Regions from separate parts of the Streptomyces mabaensis genome, predicted to be linked through region 1. Evidence: riboswitches for the same ligand, from Rfam matches in the RefSeq annotation. Region 1 holds a riboswitch; the other holds the start of a gene.
The links. A riboswitch is a leader RNA that binds a small molecule or an ion and turns the genes downstream of it on or off. The one in region 1 is predicted to bind S-adenosylmethionine.

Region 1 (7,582 bases):
TACATGGGCTTCTCCGAGGGACTCATCCGGGCCATGCCGGGCTGGGAGATCAACTTCTGGGGCCACACGCTCGCCCTGGGTGTGTTCATCCCGCTGATGATCTTCCCGTTGGTGCTGGTCGCGATCGCGGTGTACCCGTTCGTCGAGTCCTGGGTCACCCAGGACAAGCGCGAGCACCACATCGCGGACCGGCCGCGTAACGCGCCGACCCGTACGGGCTTCGGTGTCGCGTGGCTGACCTGGTACGTGATCCTGCTGATCGCGGGCGGCAACGACATGTTCGCCCAGTTCTTCCACCTGTCGATCAACAACATCACCTGGTTCGCGCGGATCGGCTTCTTCGTCGGCCCGGTCATCGCCTTCGTCATCACCAAGCGGATCTGCCTGGGCCTGCAGCGGCGTGACAAGGAGAAGGTGCTGCACGGTCGCGAGACCGGCATCATCAAGCGCCTGCCGCACGGTGAGTTCGTCGAGGTCCACGAGCCGCTCTCGCCGGCGCAGCTGCACACGCTCACCGCGCATGAGCAGTACAAGCCGGCCGAGATCGGCCCGACGGTCGACGAGAACGGTGTCGAGCGCAAGGTGAAGCGCACGGAGAAGCTCCGGGCCAAGCTCAGCAAGAGCTACTACGGCGAGGGCAGCCAGATCGAGAAGCCCAGCGTCGAGGAGTACAAGGAGATCACCAGCGGCCACGGCCACCACTGATCCCACCCGGCCGCGAGGTCGCCACAGCGAGAGCCCCGTCCATTGCTCGGACGGGGCTCTTCGCCGTAACCGGGGCTGGATAGGGTGGAAGCACTCTCTATTCGGCTGTGGACCCCAGGAGCGGACCATGAACGTTGTGACCCCGGCAGGCGGCGACAGCGTGGCGGCCCGCAGCTGGCCGGGCGTACTCGACGCGCTGCTCAGCAACACCGACGTCACGGCCGACGACACCGCCTGGGCGATGGACCGCATCATGCGGGGCGAGGCCACCGACGCGCAGATCGCCGGTTTCGCGGTGGCGCTGCGGGCCAAGGGCGAGACGGTCGCGGAGATCAACGGACTCGTACGGACGATGTACGAGCACGCCAACCTGATCGAGGTACCCGGCCGGACCGTCGACATCGTCGGCACCGGAGGCGACGGCGCCAAGACCGTCAACATCTCCACCATGTCGGCCGTCGTGGTGGCCGGCACCGGAGCGAAGGTCGTCAAGCACGGGAACCGGGCCGCGTCGTCGGCCAGCGGTGCCTCGGACGTGCTGGAGAAGCTCGGCGTCAACCTGGAGCTGACGCCGCAGCGGGTGGCCGAGGTCGCCGAGGAGGCCGGGATCACCTTCTGCTTCGCCGTGAAGTTCCATCCGGCGCTGCGTCATGTGGCGGCGGCACGGCGCGAGTTGGGGATCCGCACCACGTTCAACTTCCTCGGTCCGCTCACCAACCCGGCCCGGGTACGGGCGCAGGCGACCGGGGTCGCCGACGCCAGGATGGCGCCGATCGTCGCGGGCGTACTGGCGGAGCGCGGGTCCTCCGCGCTCGTCTTCCGCGGTGACGACGGCCTCGACGAGCTGACCACCACCGCCACCTCCCGGGTGTGGACGGTGCGGGACGGCGAGGTCCGCGAGCAGCCCTTCGACCCGCGTGAGGTGGGGATCGAGCTGGTACCCGTGGAGGCACTGCGCGGTGCCGACGCCTCGTACAACGCGGATGTCGCGCGCCGGCTGCTGGGCGGCGAGACCGGCCCGGTGCGGGACGCGGTGCTGCTCAACGCGGCGGCGGCGCTGGTGGCGCTCGATCCGACGGAGGGCTCGTTGAACGAGCAGATCGCCGCCGGGATCGCCAAGGCCGCCGAGTCGATCGACTCGGGCGCGGCTCAGCGCACGCTGGAGCGCTGGGTGGCGGCGAGCAACGCGTAAGCGCGTGCCTCACGCAAGCTGACACAACGCGGAGTCCGGCATTCGGACTCCGCGTTGCGCGTGGAAGATCTTGTGGCAAGATACTGCGCAGGTCATGAGTGACAGCGTTCAGGCCCCGGCTTGCTGTCCGGCAACCCTCCGTCCGTGGCGGGGTGCCCCGGGTGAAGACCAGGTCGTAGGCAGCAAGGCCTGCGGCAAGCGCGGACCCCTTGCGCACCTCTTTTCAGGTGTTGGGCTGGGGTCCTGGTCCTCCAGGGAGCAGTCTCGTGAGCAAGCGAATGCGATAGGGCTTTCGGCCCCCCACCGCACACCCTTCTTTCCCTTACCGCTCCGTGCTTCGGTCACGTCGAGCGGTGATCTCGCCTGCCTCTCACGGGAGTTCGCCATGTCTGTCTCCACCGCTGCCGCCGACCAGCTGATTTGTTCCCCGCTGCCCGTTCTGGGGCGGGATGTCACCGTTCCGCTCGTCACCGGGGGCGAAGTCACCTACGCCGCCCTGGACTACGCCGCGAGCGCCCCGGCCCTGCAGCGCGTGTGGGACGACGTGGCCGCGTACGCCCCGTACTACGGCAGCGTGCACCGCGGTGCCGGGTACCTCTCCCAGCTGTCGACCGACCTCTTCGAGAACAGCCGCGCCACCGTCGCGGAGTTCCTCGGCTGCCGTGCCGGCGACCAGGTTGTCTTCACCCGCTCGACCACCGACTCGCTCAACCTGCTCGCCCAGGCGCTGCCGGCCGACTGCCAGGTCTTCGTCTTCGAGACCGAGCACCACGCCTCGCTGCTGCCCTGGCGAGACGCCCGGGTGACCTACCTCAACGCCCCGCGGACTCCGGCGCAGGCCGTCGAGACCCTGGAGCAGGCCCTTGCCGGCCGAGACCCGTACGGCCCCGCGCTGGTCTGCGTCACCGGCGCGTCCAACGTCACCGGTGAGCTGTGGCCGGTCAAGGAGCTCGCCGCCGCGGCGCACGCGCACGGCGCCCGCATCGTGCTGGACGCCGCCCAGCTCGCGCCGCACCACCCGGTGGACATCGCGGAGCTCGACGTCGACTGGGTCGCCTTCTCCGGGCACAAGCTGTACGCGCCGTTCGGCTCCGGGGTGCTGGCCGGCCGCGCCGACTGGCTGCGGGACGCCGAGCCGTACCTCGCGGGCGGCGGCGCGAGCCGCACGGTGGCCCGCCGTACGGACGGCGGCGTGGACGTCGAGTGGCACGCCACGGCCGCCCGTCACGAGGCCGGCTCGCCCAACGTCATCGGCGTGTACGCGATCGCCTCGGCCTGCAAGGCGCTCACCGAGGCCGGCTTCGACTCCCTGGTCGCCCGCGAGCAGCAGCTCGTCGCCCGGGTCCGCGAGGGCCTGGCGGAGGTGCCCGAGGTGCGGGTGCTCTCGCTGTTCGGCGACGACGCCCCGCGGGTCGGCGTCATCTCGTTCGTGGTCGACGGCTGGAACAGCTCGCACTTCGCCGCCGCGCTTTCCGCGGAGTACGGGATCGGCGTACGGGACGGCCTGTTCTGCGCCCACCCGCTGGTACGGACCCTGCTCGGCAGCGAGCCCCAGGAGCCGGGCGAGTGCGGGGCCCCCGAGGCCGCCCCGGGGGAGCGGTCGCTGAACGCGATCCGCGTCAGCTTCGGCGCGGGCACGCCCGACGAGCACGTGGAGCGCTTCGTCGGCGCGGTCCGGGAGCTGGTGCGCGAGGGCGCCAAGTGGGACTACCGCACCGAGGACGGCCGCTGCGTCCCCGCGGTCTAGCAGGCCGGCCGCTGCACAGGGCCGGACAGCGCCTAGGCGTCCAGGCCGATCGCGAAGGCCGCTTCCAGGTCGTGCTGGGAGTACGTACGGAACGCCACATGCGTGTCCGTGGCCTCCACACCGGGAATCTTGCTGATCCGGCCCGGGATGATGTCCGCGAGGTCGTCGTGCCGGGCCACCCGCACCAGCGCGACGAGGTCGTACGTACCGGTGACGGAGTAGACCTCGCTGACGCTGTCCAGGGCGGCGATCGCCTCCGCGATCTCGGGAATCCGGTCCACGCTGGTCTTGATGAGCACGATCGCGGTGATCACGGCTTGCTGTCTCCCTCGGTGGCCGTCGCTGGACCACTCACTCTATCCGTACGCCTGTAACGCCCCCAGGCGTAGAGGAACCCGATCGAGAACCCGACCAGATGGGCCAGATAGGCGACTCCGGGCCCGCTGTCGGCACGATGGGCCGCCAGCCACTGGATGCCGAACCAGAACACCAGCACGATCCAGGCGGGCAGCCGCAGCGGCAGGAAGAGGAGGAAGGGGAACAGGCTGGTGACCCGGGCCCTGGGGAAGAGGTACAGGAAGCCGCCGAGCACCCCGGAGATCGCTCCGGAAGCCCCCACCAGGGTCTGCTGCGAGTCCGCGTTCGCCACCGCGTACCCGACCAGCGCGAGATAGCCGCAGCCGAGGGAGAAGAGCGCGAACTCCGGGCGCCCCATCCGCTCCTCGGCCATCGCCCCGAAGACGTAGAGAAACAGCATGTTGCCGAGCAGATGCAGCCAGCTGCCATGGACGAACAGGGCGGTCAGCGGGGTGAGCACCGCCCGGCCGACGCCGCCGAACAGCTCGTGCGGGATGACCCCCCAGCGCTCGAAGTAGGCGCTCTGCGCGGCGGTCAGTTCCGGGCCCGTGCCGTACGCCGGATTGAGCCCGGAGACCGGGCTGAGGGCGAAGACCAGGCTGCAGGCGCCGATCACGCCGTAGGTCACCAGGGGCCGGCCGGCCGCTCCCCACCTTACGATCATGAACAGAGCATGTCGTAAGGGGACAGACTGGAACAGGGTGCCTCGCCGCGTCTCGCATGCAGGACTGCGCGCCACCCGGGGTACCCGCCAGGCAATAGGGTTACGGGCAGTCCACCCGCAAGGCCAAGAAAGAGGGACGGCACGATGACGGTTCCCCTGCCGACCACCACGACCAGGTGGCGCTGCACGCTCTGCGGCAACCTCACCCGGTTCGACGTCACCAGGTCGTCGAAGGTGATCGAGTACGTACATCTCGACCTCGCCGGGGAACCGAAGGTCGAGGAACGCGAGGTGGTCAGTGAGACCATCGAGTCGGTGCGCTGCCGCTGGTGCAACGCGGTGGACCAGATCGAACTCGTGGACAGGCCGGGCGACGGCTCCTGAGGGAGCCGCCCCGCATTGACGGTAGGGGTGACGGATTGTGGAGCCTGCAAGCGGCGCTGAGCCGGCCCGTGAGGCCGGCGACGCCGCCGAGGTGCTCGACCGCCCGCTGCCGGAAGGCGTGAGGCGCCGGGTCGTCTCGCTGGTCTCGGACGCCTTCGGCGGGCTGACGGTCGCCGAACTCCCGTCGCAATTGCGGCAGTACGCCCGTTTCACCCCGACCAGGCGGGCGAAGTTCGCGGGCAACGCGATGGCTTCGGCCCTGGAGGGCGACACGCTGTTCCGGCAGCGCATCGGCGAGCGGCTGCGGGAGGCCCAGCCGGAGCTGACCGGTGCGCTGGAGGCCGGTGTGCCCCCGGCCGCTGCCGATCCCGTCGACGTGGCGGCGGCCGCGTATGTGCTGCGGCCGACCGGGTGGGTCAAGCTCGTGGCCGCCGCCGGCGAGGAGGCCCAGCGCGCCGACGCCGAGCGGGTGGGCGAGGAGACCCAGCGGGAGCTGGATCGGCTGCGCGAGGAGCTGGAGCGGGCCCGCGCCCAGACCAGGCACGACACCGAGCGGCTGCGCGCCGATCTGGAGACGGCCCGCAAGGAAGCCGATGCGCTTCAGCGCAAGCTGCGCAGCGCGCAGAGCGATCTGAAGCGCGGTGAGGCGGCGCTGCGCAAGACGGTCGCCGAGATCGATGGGATCCGCGGCGAGGCCACCGCGCAGGTCGCCGCGGCCGAGAGCGAGACCCGGCGGCTGAAGTCGCGGCTGGCCGAAGCGGAGTCGGCCGTCGAGGCGAGCCGCCGCGCCGCCCGCGAGGGCCGCAGCGTCGAGGACATGCGGTTGCGGCTGCTGCTCGACACGGTGCTGGAGTCGGCGCAGGGGCTGCGGCGTGAACTGGCCCTGCCGCCCGCGTCCGTACGTCCCGCGGACATGGTGGACGCGGTCGAGCCGGGGCGTATGTCGCCCAAGGACATCGCGGCCCGGGCGCTGTCGGAGACCGATCCGGCGCTGCTCGACCAGCTGCTGGCGCTGCCCCAGGCCCATCTGGTCGTTGACGGCTACAACGTGACCAAGACCGGCTATCCGACGATGCCGCTGGAGAAGCAGCGGCTGCGCCTGCTGGGCGGTCTGTCGATGCTCGCGGCGCAGACCGGTGCCGAGATGACCTGTGTCTTCGACGGGGCGGAACTGGCGGCGCCGGTGCTGCTCGCGCCGCCGCGCGGGGTGCGCGTGCTGTTCTCCAAGCCCGGGGTGACGGCGGACGAGCTGATCCGTCAGCTCGTCCGGGCGGAGCCGCCGGGCCGGCCGGTGGTGGTCGTCTCGACCGACCGGGAAGTGGCCGACGGAGTGGCCAAGGCGGGGGCGCGTCCGGTTGCGTCCGCCTTGTTGCTGAAGCGGCTTTCGCGCGTCTGAACAACTCCTGGGCCTAATGCCCGAATTCGCGGAACGTACCGTCAAGTGGCCATTACTGCCAGTGCGATGTCTGAGAATAATCCCGTCCGCGACTGAAATTTTTCTCATGAGGATTTGAAGTGATCACACGTTGGTCACTAGGGTCAGGCCTCAAACCTTCGTGCGGTTGATCGTCCATCCGGGATGTCTGCGAAGGGACCGCCGAGTCAGCGTTGTTCGGCGGCTCGAGGAAGAAGGAGCTCGCCTTCGTGGCGTCCCACCGTCGACCCAAGCAGCCGAGCCGCACACGTGTGACCGTGCTCACCGCGACCGCCGCCGCAGCCGTGGCGCTCACCTCCCAGACCGCCCAGGCCGACCCGAAGCCGAGCAAGAGCGAGGTCAAGGCCAAGGTCGACAAGCTCTACCACGACGCCGAGGTGGCGAACGAGAAGTTCAACGGCGCCGAGGAGCAGCGGGACAAGCTCGAGAAGCAGGTCAGCGAGCTCCAGGACAAGGTCGCCCGCGGTCAGGACGAGCTCAACGCCATGCGGGACGGCCTCGGTTCGATGGCCACCGCGCAGTACCGCACCGGCGGCATCGACCCGTCCGTGCAGCTCTTCCTCTCGGCCGACCCGGACGGCTATCTCGACAAGGCCTCCTCGCTCGACCAATTGAGCGCGAAGCAGGCCGAATCGGTACAGAAGATCCAGGCGAAGCAGCGCGCTCTCGCGCAGCAGCGCGCCGAGGCGTCCGGCAAGCTCCAGGACCTGGCCGAGGCGCGCAAGGAACTCGCCAAGAAGAAGAAGGAAGTCCAGGGCAAACTCGGCGAGGCCCAGCGCCTGCTGAACTCCCTCACCGCCAAGGAGCGCGCGGCGATCAGCGAGGAGGAGAACCGCGCCAACCGCGCCAGCGACCGGGCCGACCTCGGCAACGAGAAGCCCTCCTCGGGCCGCGCCGCCGCCGCGCTGGCCGCCGCGCAGACCCAGCTCGGCAAGCCGTACGTCTCCGGCGCCGAGGGCCCCAACTCCTACGACTGCTCGGGCCTGACCCAGTGGTCGTACGCCCAGGCCGGCGTGAGCATCACGCGCACCACCTACACCCAGGTCAACGACGGCACCCGGATCGGCCGGAGTGAGCTGCAGCCGGGCGACCTGGTCT
Region 2 (7,582 bases), on a different contig from region 1:
GCGATGGAAACACCATCGTTGGTGATCGTGGGGGCGCCCCACTTCTTCTCGAGGACGACGTTGCGGCCCTTGGGGCCAAGGGTGACCTTGACGGCGTCGGCGAGCTGGTTCATCCCGCGCTCGAGACCGCGCCGTGCCTCCTCGTCGAACGCGATGATCTTGGCCATGTGAAGTGGTCCTCCCGGACTGGGGTGGATTGCTCCGGACCGCGTGGCGCCCGCGACGGACGGCCAGCCTGCCTGGCGGATCCTTGCCCCGCCGGGCCTGCGGGCCTCACCGACCCGGTCCTTCTTGTCACTCTCACTCGGAGAGTGCTAACGCAATGATTAGCACTCGACCCAGGAGAGTGCAAGCGACTCTCACAGTCCGGAGGCGCGCCCTGGGGCGCGTCCCGGACGCACGAGGGGCCCGTATCCCTGGTGGGATACGGGCCCCTCGGCGTGAGTTGCGTCGGTGGCCGATCGCGCCGAGATCAGACGGCGAGCTTGACCATGTCCGCCTGCGGACCCTTCTGGCCCTGCGAGATCTCGAACTCGACTCGCTGACCTTCTTCCAGGGTGCGGTAGCCGTCCATCTGGATCGCGCTGTAGTGGACGAAAACATCCGCACCACCGTCGACCGCGATGAAGCCGTACCCCTTCTCCGCGTTGAACCACTTGACGGTGCCCTGAGCCATGCCTAACTCCCCTATTACTGGCCCTTGCACAGACCCGCACTTCGCGGACCCGGGTCTGACCTCGCCGTAACGCGTCGACCGCGGCTGAATGTATCTGCACATGCGCTGTCTGCAACAGGTCAATCCGACGAGAATTCTGGGCATGACTGAACGCATAAATGCGATGAATTCCCCGGATTCCAGGGCAAGTCGGGCCGGACATAGGGGAACCTATGCCGCAAGAACCTCGGACTCTTTGACCTCACCTTGACGCGTTCTCATATGCACGTGGCATGAACAGCGCCCGGGACTTCCCCAACTGTACCCCGCTCAACCATGCAGAATTGCCCCCTCCGCTTCTATCGCGGAGGGGGCAATGGAGGTAACTCTGCGGTGCGGTCGGCCGGCCGCGATCAGCCGCGATCAGCCGCCGGCGACGGCCGGAATGATCGACACGCCGGCACCCTCGGGGGTCGCCGTCGCGAGGCCGCCCTCGAAGCGGACGTCGTCGTCGTTGACGTACACGTTCACGAAGCGGCGCAGCTTGCCCTGGTCGTCCAGCACGCGCGCGGCAATGCCCGGGTGGTTCTTCTCCAGGGACTCGATGACCTCGGCGAGGGTCGCGCCCTCCGCCGGGACCTCGGCCTTACCGCCCGTGTAGGTGCGGAGGATGGTCGGGATACGGACGTTGACGCTCATGCGGTGCTGCCTTCCGGGATGGTTGGTGGTCAGGCCAGGCCGGCGGCGCGGAACGCGTCCAGGCTCGGGCGGATCGTCGCGGTCGGTCCGGTGGTCGGCGCGACAGCGTCCAGGGTCTTGAGGCCGTCACCCGTGTTGAGAACGACCGTGGTGAGAGTGGGGTCGAGAACACCGTTCTCGATCAGCTTCTTGGTGACGCCGACAGTCACGCCGCCCGCGGTCTCCGCGAAGATGCCCTCCGTCTGCGCCAGCAGCTTGATGGCCTCGACGACCTGCGTGTCGTCGACGTCCTCGACCGCGCCGCCGGTGCGGCGGGCGATGTCCAGGACGTACGGGCCGTCGGCCGGGTTGCCGATGGCGAGCGACTTGGCGATCGTGTTCGGCTTGACCGGGCGGACCACGTCGTGGCCGGCCTTGAAGGCGGCGGAGACGGGCGAGCAGCCCTCGGCCTGGGCGCCGAAGATCTTGTACGGCTTGTCCTCGACGAGGCCCAGCGCGATGAGCTCCTTGAGCCCCTTGTCGATCTTCGTGAGCTGCGAACCGGAGGCGATCGGGATCACGAGCTGGTCGGGCAGCTGCCAGCCGAGCTGTTCGCAGATCTCGTACGCCAGGGTCTTGGAGCCCTCGCCGTAGTACGGGCGCAGGTTGACGTTGACGAAGCCCCAGCCCTCGCCCAGCGGGTCGCCGATGAGCTCGGAGCAGAAGCGGTTGACGTCGTCGTAGTTGCCCTCGATGCCGACCAGGTCACCGCCGTACACCGCGGCCATGACGACCTTGCCGGCCTCCAGGTCGTGCGGGATGAACACGCAGGAGCGGAAGCCGGAACGGGCGGCGGCGGCGCCGACGGCGCCGGCCAGGTTGCCCGTGGAGGAGCAGGACAGGGTGGTGAAGCCGAAGGCGCGGGCGGCCTCGACGGCGATCGCGACGACACGGTCCTTGAAGGAGTGCGTCGGGTTGCCGGAGTCGTCCTTGACGTACAGGCCGCCGGTCACGCCCAGCTCGCGGGCGAGGTTGTCGGCCTTGACGAGCTTGGTGAAGCCGGGGTTGAGGTTCGGCTTTCCGGCCACGTCGGCGGGCACGGGCAGCAGCGGCGCGTAGCGCCAGATGTTGTCCGGCCCGGCCTCGATCTGCTTGCGCAGGGCCTCGGGGTCGCCGCTCGGAAGTTCGTACGCCACTTCGAGCGGCCCGAAACAGGACGAGCAGGCGAAAATGGGTCCGAGGTCGAAACGCTCACCGCATTCGCGGCAGGAGAGGGCTACAGCGGGCCCGAGGTCGACAGCGTTCGCGGAGTTCACAGCGTCCGCGGAGTCCGCGGAACCGGTGGTGCTTGCAACAGTCTGCACAGCCATGGAGGCGAGGCCCTTTCTCCTCATCTTCCCCGTGGCGCACTTCGCCACGAGACGGAATTGGCACCTTCCCTAGCCGGGAGCCTCGCGTCTGATACGGCGAGACCGGCTGGAGGGTTGCCGGGGCTTCAACGGGCCGTTTCCCTCTGCCCCTCTGGATGAGCGGTATGGCACCGGGCACGGGCCCGGGCATTTGTGTACGAGACGACCCCCGGCATGCGACGGTCGTCCGCGTTGTTCAAGACTGTAACCGACGGCCCGGACACTTGAGATAGTCGTCCGAACCGCGAGATGGATCACCAGGATGACCCGACCCGGGAGACACGCACGTGCTGGAAGAGGTGGAACGCTGGCTGAGCAGGCGTTCCTGGTCCGCGGCCGACCGCCCGCTCGACGGGCTCGTCGCGGCCAAGCGCGGCACCACGGTGAGCGTGGTGCTGCCGGCGCTCGATGAGCAGGACACGGTGGGCGAGATCGTCGCCGTGATCCGCCGCGAGCTGATGGAGGCCGTCCCGCTCGTCGACGAGCTGGTGGTCGTCGACTCCGGCTCGACCGACCGTACGGCGGAGGTCGCGGCGGCGGCCGGCGCGCGTGTCGTACACCGCGACGCGATCCTGCCGCGGCTGCCCGCGGTGCCCGGCAAGGGCGAGGTGCTGTGGCGCTCGCTGCTGGTGACGAGCGGCGACATCGTCTGCTTCGTCGACGCCGACCTGAAGGACTTCTCCGCGGACTTCGTGTCCGGCATCGTCGGCCCGCTGCTCACCGAGCCCGACGTGCAGTTCGTCAAGGCGATGTACGACCGGCCGCTGGCCGGCACGCCGGGGCAGGGCGGGCGGGTGACCGAGCTGGTGGCCCGGCCACTGCTGAACCTCCACTGGCCGCAGCTGGCCGGGTTCGTGCAGCCGCTGGGCGGCGAGTACGCGGCCCGGCGCGGGCTGCTGGAGCGGCTGCCCTTCCCGGTCGGGTACGGCGTGGAGCTGGGGCTGCTCGTGGACGCGCTGCACACGGTGGGGCTGGACGCGCTGGCGCAGGTCGACGTCGGGGTGCGCGTACACCGGCACCAGGACGGGCAGGCGCTCGGCCGAATGGCCGCGGCGATCTACCGGACCGCGCAACTGCGGCTGTCCCGGGGACATCTGGTGCGGCCGGCGCTCACCCAGTTCGAGCGGGGCGAGGACGGGTTCGTACCGCGGACCCACGCGGTGGACACGCAGGAGCGTCCGCCGATGCGGGAGATCCGGGAGTACGCGGCGCGGCGGGCGGCGTGAGGGAGCGCGCGTGGGGTGTGCGTGCGGTGTGAGCGCAGGGGGCGCGCGGCGGTGTGGCGCAAAGGGGCGGGGTAAGTGACCCCTTCCGTACGTTTGAGCGTTTCCGAGACGGGCTAGGTTCGCGTCATGGCTTCCCAGCTCGGTGCCCAGGTCCTGGTCGCGTCCAACCGCGGCCCCGTGTCGTACGCGCTCGGGGAGGACGGCGTGCTCACCGCCCGGCGCGGTGGGGGCGGGCTGGTCTCCGGCCTGTCGTCCATCGGCCCGGAGACCGAGGCGGTGTGGGTCTGCGCGGCGCTCGGCGACGGCGACCGGGAGGCGGCGCGGCGTACCGGCGGGGACCTCGACCCGGCGGAGACGGGTGGACAGCGCGTCCGGATGCTGGACATCGACCCGGACATCTACGCCGCCGCGTACAACGGCGTCGCCAACTCCACGCTCTGGTTCGTCCACCATCTGCTGTACCAGACGCCGCTGGAGCCGTCTTTCGGGGCGGAGTTCCGGGCGCAGTGGGCGTGGTACGAGGCGTACAACATGGCCTTCGCGGACACGCTCGCCGACGAGGCGGGTAAGGGCGCGGCGGTCCTGGTGCAGGACTACCACCTCGCCCTGGTGCCCGGGATGCTCCGCGAGCGGCGCCCCGACCTGCGGATCGGGCACTTCTCGCACACGCCGTGGGCGCCGGTGTCGTACTTCCGGATGCTGCCGGACGACATCGCCGAGAAGCTGCTGCTCGGCATCCTGGGCGCGGACAGGGCGGCGTTCCTGACCCACCGGTGGGCGCAGGCGTTCATGGGCTGCGCGCAGCAGGTGCTCGGCGAGGACTGCCTGACCCAGTGGCCGAAGGACGACACGCCGAGCCTGGTGTCGTTCGCGCCGGGGCGGGCGGCGCACAAGACGTGGATCGGCGTGTACGGGCTGGGCGCGGACGCCGACTTCCTGCGTGAGCGGGCGCACCGGCCGGACGTGGACGAGCGGCTCGCGGCGCTGCGCGAGCAGATCGGCCCGGACCGCAGGACGATCGTCCGCGTCGACCGGACGGAGCTGTCGAAGAACATCGTGCGCGGGCTGCAGGCCTACCGGCAGCTGCTGGTGGACCGACCGGAGTGGCGGGAGCGGGTGGTGCACGTCGCCTTCGCGTACCCGTCCCGGCAGGACCTGGCGGTGTACCGCGCGTACACGGCGGAGGTCCAGCGCCTGACGGACGAGATCAACGCGGAGTTCGGCACGGACGGCTGGTCCCCGGTGATCCTGCACGTCAAGGACGACTTCGCCCGCTCGCTGGCCGCGTACCGGCTGGCGGACGTGGCCCTGGTCAACCCGATCCGCGACGGCATGAACCTGGTCGCGAAGGAGGTCCCGGTCGTCTCGGACGAGGGCTGCGCGCTGGTGCTGTCGCGGGAGGCGGGGGCGTTCGAGGAACTGGGCGAGGAGGCGATCGTCGTCAACCCGTACGACGTCATGGGCACGGCGCAGGCGCTCCACGAGGCGCTGACGATGCCGGCGTCGGAACGAGCGGAACGCACCAAGCGCCTGGCAGCGGCGGCAACGGCGCTCCCGCCCCAGCAGTGGTTCCTGAACCAGCTCCAGGCCCTGACGGACTAGGGCCTGTCCGGGGGCACGAAGCCGCCGCCGTGTGGGTCAGGTTGCCGGGGGTGAGGGGAGGGCGCCGGCCAGGGTGGCCAGGAAGTCCACCACCGCCGGCGGGCCCGGAACCAGGAGGTCCGCTCGGTCCGCCAGTTCCGGGACTTCTCCGCTGCCGCTGCACACCAGCAGGCCCGGCACGCCGTCCGAGCGGAGCTTCTCCACCGCCGCGAACGCGGCGAGGTCGCCCAGGTCGTCGCCCGCGTACAGGACGGCCTCCGCGTCCACCTCGCGCACGTACTCCGCGAGCGCCACGCCCTTGTCCATGCCCGGGGGGCGCAGTTCCAGAACCGCGCGGCCCGGTTCCAGGATCAGGCCGTGGCGGTTGGCGAGGACCGCGAGAGGCTCCCGCAGCGCCTCGAACGCCGCCTGGGGGTCGGACGCGCGGCGGGTGTGCACCGCGACCGCCTGGCCCTTCTCCTCGATCCAGGTGCCGCGCCAGGCGCCGATCGACTCCAGGAAGCCGGGCAGCTCGGCCCGCGCCGCGGCCACGCCGGGGTGCGGGGCGGGCGCGCGGACCGTACCGCTGACGGCGTCCCAGCGTTCGGCGCCGTAGTGGCCGAGGATCACGAGGTGTTCGAGACCCGGTACGCCCGCGAAGCCGCCGTACCGGACCGCGACGCCCGCCGGCCGGCCGGTGATCACGGCGACGGACCCGACGCGCGGCGCGAGCGCGGCGATCGCCGGGACCGCGCCGGGGTGGGCGCGGGCCTGTTCCGGGTCGGGGACGATCTCGGCGAGCGTGCCGTCGAAGTCGAGGGCGACGACGGTACGCCGCGGCTGACGCAGCAGTGCGTCGAGGCCCTCCCGCCCGGCAGCGGTGACGGGGGTCGGCAGGGTGTGCGGTTGGCTGCCCATGCATACGACCCTACCGGCGGCGGCCCACGTCCTCACACGCTTCCGGAATCCGTCAGCGGCGCTCTCGTTGCGCGGCCCTGATGCGGCGGAGCCGGTTGACCGTCACCGGGTCGTGGGCCAGCGCCCGCGGATCGTCGAGGAGCGCGTTGAGCAACTGGTAGTAGCGGGTGGGCGAGATGCCCAGCTGCTCCCTGATCGCCCGCTCCTTCGCACCGGGACCGGGCCACGCGCGGTGCTCGACGGCGAGCACGGCCCGGTCGCGCTCGGAGAGGCCCTCGTCAGTCATATGACCAACATAATCTGCCGCGGGGTCGCGATTCGGCGCTGCGGCGCTATTCGGCGCTCTCCGCCGCTTCCGCCTCCTGGCTGAGCGACGTCAGCACGCTCTCCGGGCTGCCGTTGGGCGTGACCGCCTTGCCGATCCGCTCCTTGACCTGCTCGCTGACCTGCGCCCAGGACTTCTTGCCCACCGGGTAGAGCTTCGAGGTCGCCAGCCCCGCGAGGAACTTCTTCGCGTCGTCGTTGCCGGTAGCGCTCGACATCGCGCGTGCGCCGCTCGTGGTGACGGGCAGCAGACCGTACTCGTTGCTGAAGGCGCTGACGTTCCGCTCCTCGTAGACGAAGTCGAGGAACTTGCCGGCCGCGGTCCGGTTGCCGGTCTTCTTGAACGCCATCATCCAGTCGGCGACACCCAGCACCGGCTGCTCGTTGTTCCTGACGCCGGGCATCGGCACCATGCCGAACCGCACGCCCTTCCCGGCGGCCTGCTTCAGCAGCGTCGGGTGGCCGTTGAGCATGCCGACCTCGCCGCGCGAGAACGCGTCGAACGCGTCCTGCCGGTTGAGCTTCCCCGGCGGCACCGGGCCGGTGAGGCCCTCGCCGACGAGGTCGTTCTTGAGCCAGGTGAGGGTCCGGATGTTCTCGGGGGAGTCGATGGCGTACGCGTCGTCCTGATCGGTGTAGCCGCCGCCTCCGCTGAGCAGCCACGTCATCGTCTCGGCCTGGGCCTCCTCCTTGCCGAGCGGCAGGGCGAAGGGGTACTCCGCGACACCCCGCAGCTTCCGCGCGGCCTGCTGGAGCTCGTCCCAGGTACTCGGCGGTCCCTGGATCCCGGC

Region 2: another riboswitch for S-adenosylmethionine. It lies ahead of thrC (threonine synthase); the one in region 1 lies ahead of ACWV17_RS26810 (aminotransferase class V-fold PLP-dependent enzyme).

The regions. Positions count from the first base shown of each region.
Region 1 covers NZ_JBSOPZ010000035.1:14,105-21,686, reverse strand. Annotated here, with positions in the region: gene qcrB (cytochrome bc1 complex cytochrome b subunit) at 1-705, shown strand, start outside; gene trpD (anthranilate phosphoribosyltransferase) at 833-1,897, shown strand; SAM riboswitch class IV at 1,988-2,104, shown strand; gene ACWV17_RS26810 (aminotransferase class V-fold PLP-dependent enzyme) at 2,283-3,644, shown strand; gene ACWV17_RS26805 (Lrp/AsnC ligand binding domain-containing protein) at 3,677-3,958, opposite strand; gene ACWV17_RS26800 (rhomboid family intramembrane serine protease) at 3,955-4,665, opposite strand; gene ACWV17_RS26795 (hypothetical protein) at 4,810-5,049, shown strand; gene ACWV17_RS26790 (NYN domain-containing protein) at 5,084-6,445, shown strand; gene ACWV17_RS26785 (NlpC/P60 family protein) at 6,694-7,582, shown strand, end outside.
Region 2 covers NZ_JBSOPZ010000019.1:130,249-137,830, reverse strand. Annotated here, with positions in the region: gene groL (chaperonin GroEL) at 1-167, opposite strand, end outside; gene ACWV17_RS19070 (cold-shock protein) at 473-676, opposite strand; gene ACWV17_RS19065 (MoaD/ThiS family protein) at 1,079-1,354, opposite strand; gene thrC (threonine synthase) at 1,384-2,703, opposite strand; SAM riboswitch class I at 2,721-2,865, opposite strand; gene ACWV17_RS19055 (glucosyl-3-phosphoglycerate synthase) at 3,030-3,968, shown strand; gene ACWV17_RS19050 (alpha,alpha-trehalose-phosphate synthase (UDP-forming)) at 4,095-5,570, shown strand; gene otsB (trehalose-phosphatase) at 5,607-6,467, opposite strand; gene ACWV17_RS19040 (DUF3263 domain-containing protein) at 6,520-6,753, opposite strand; gene ACWV17_RS19035 (extracellular solute-binding protein) at 6,800-7,582, opposite strand, start outside.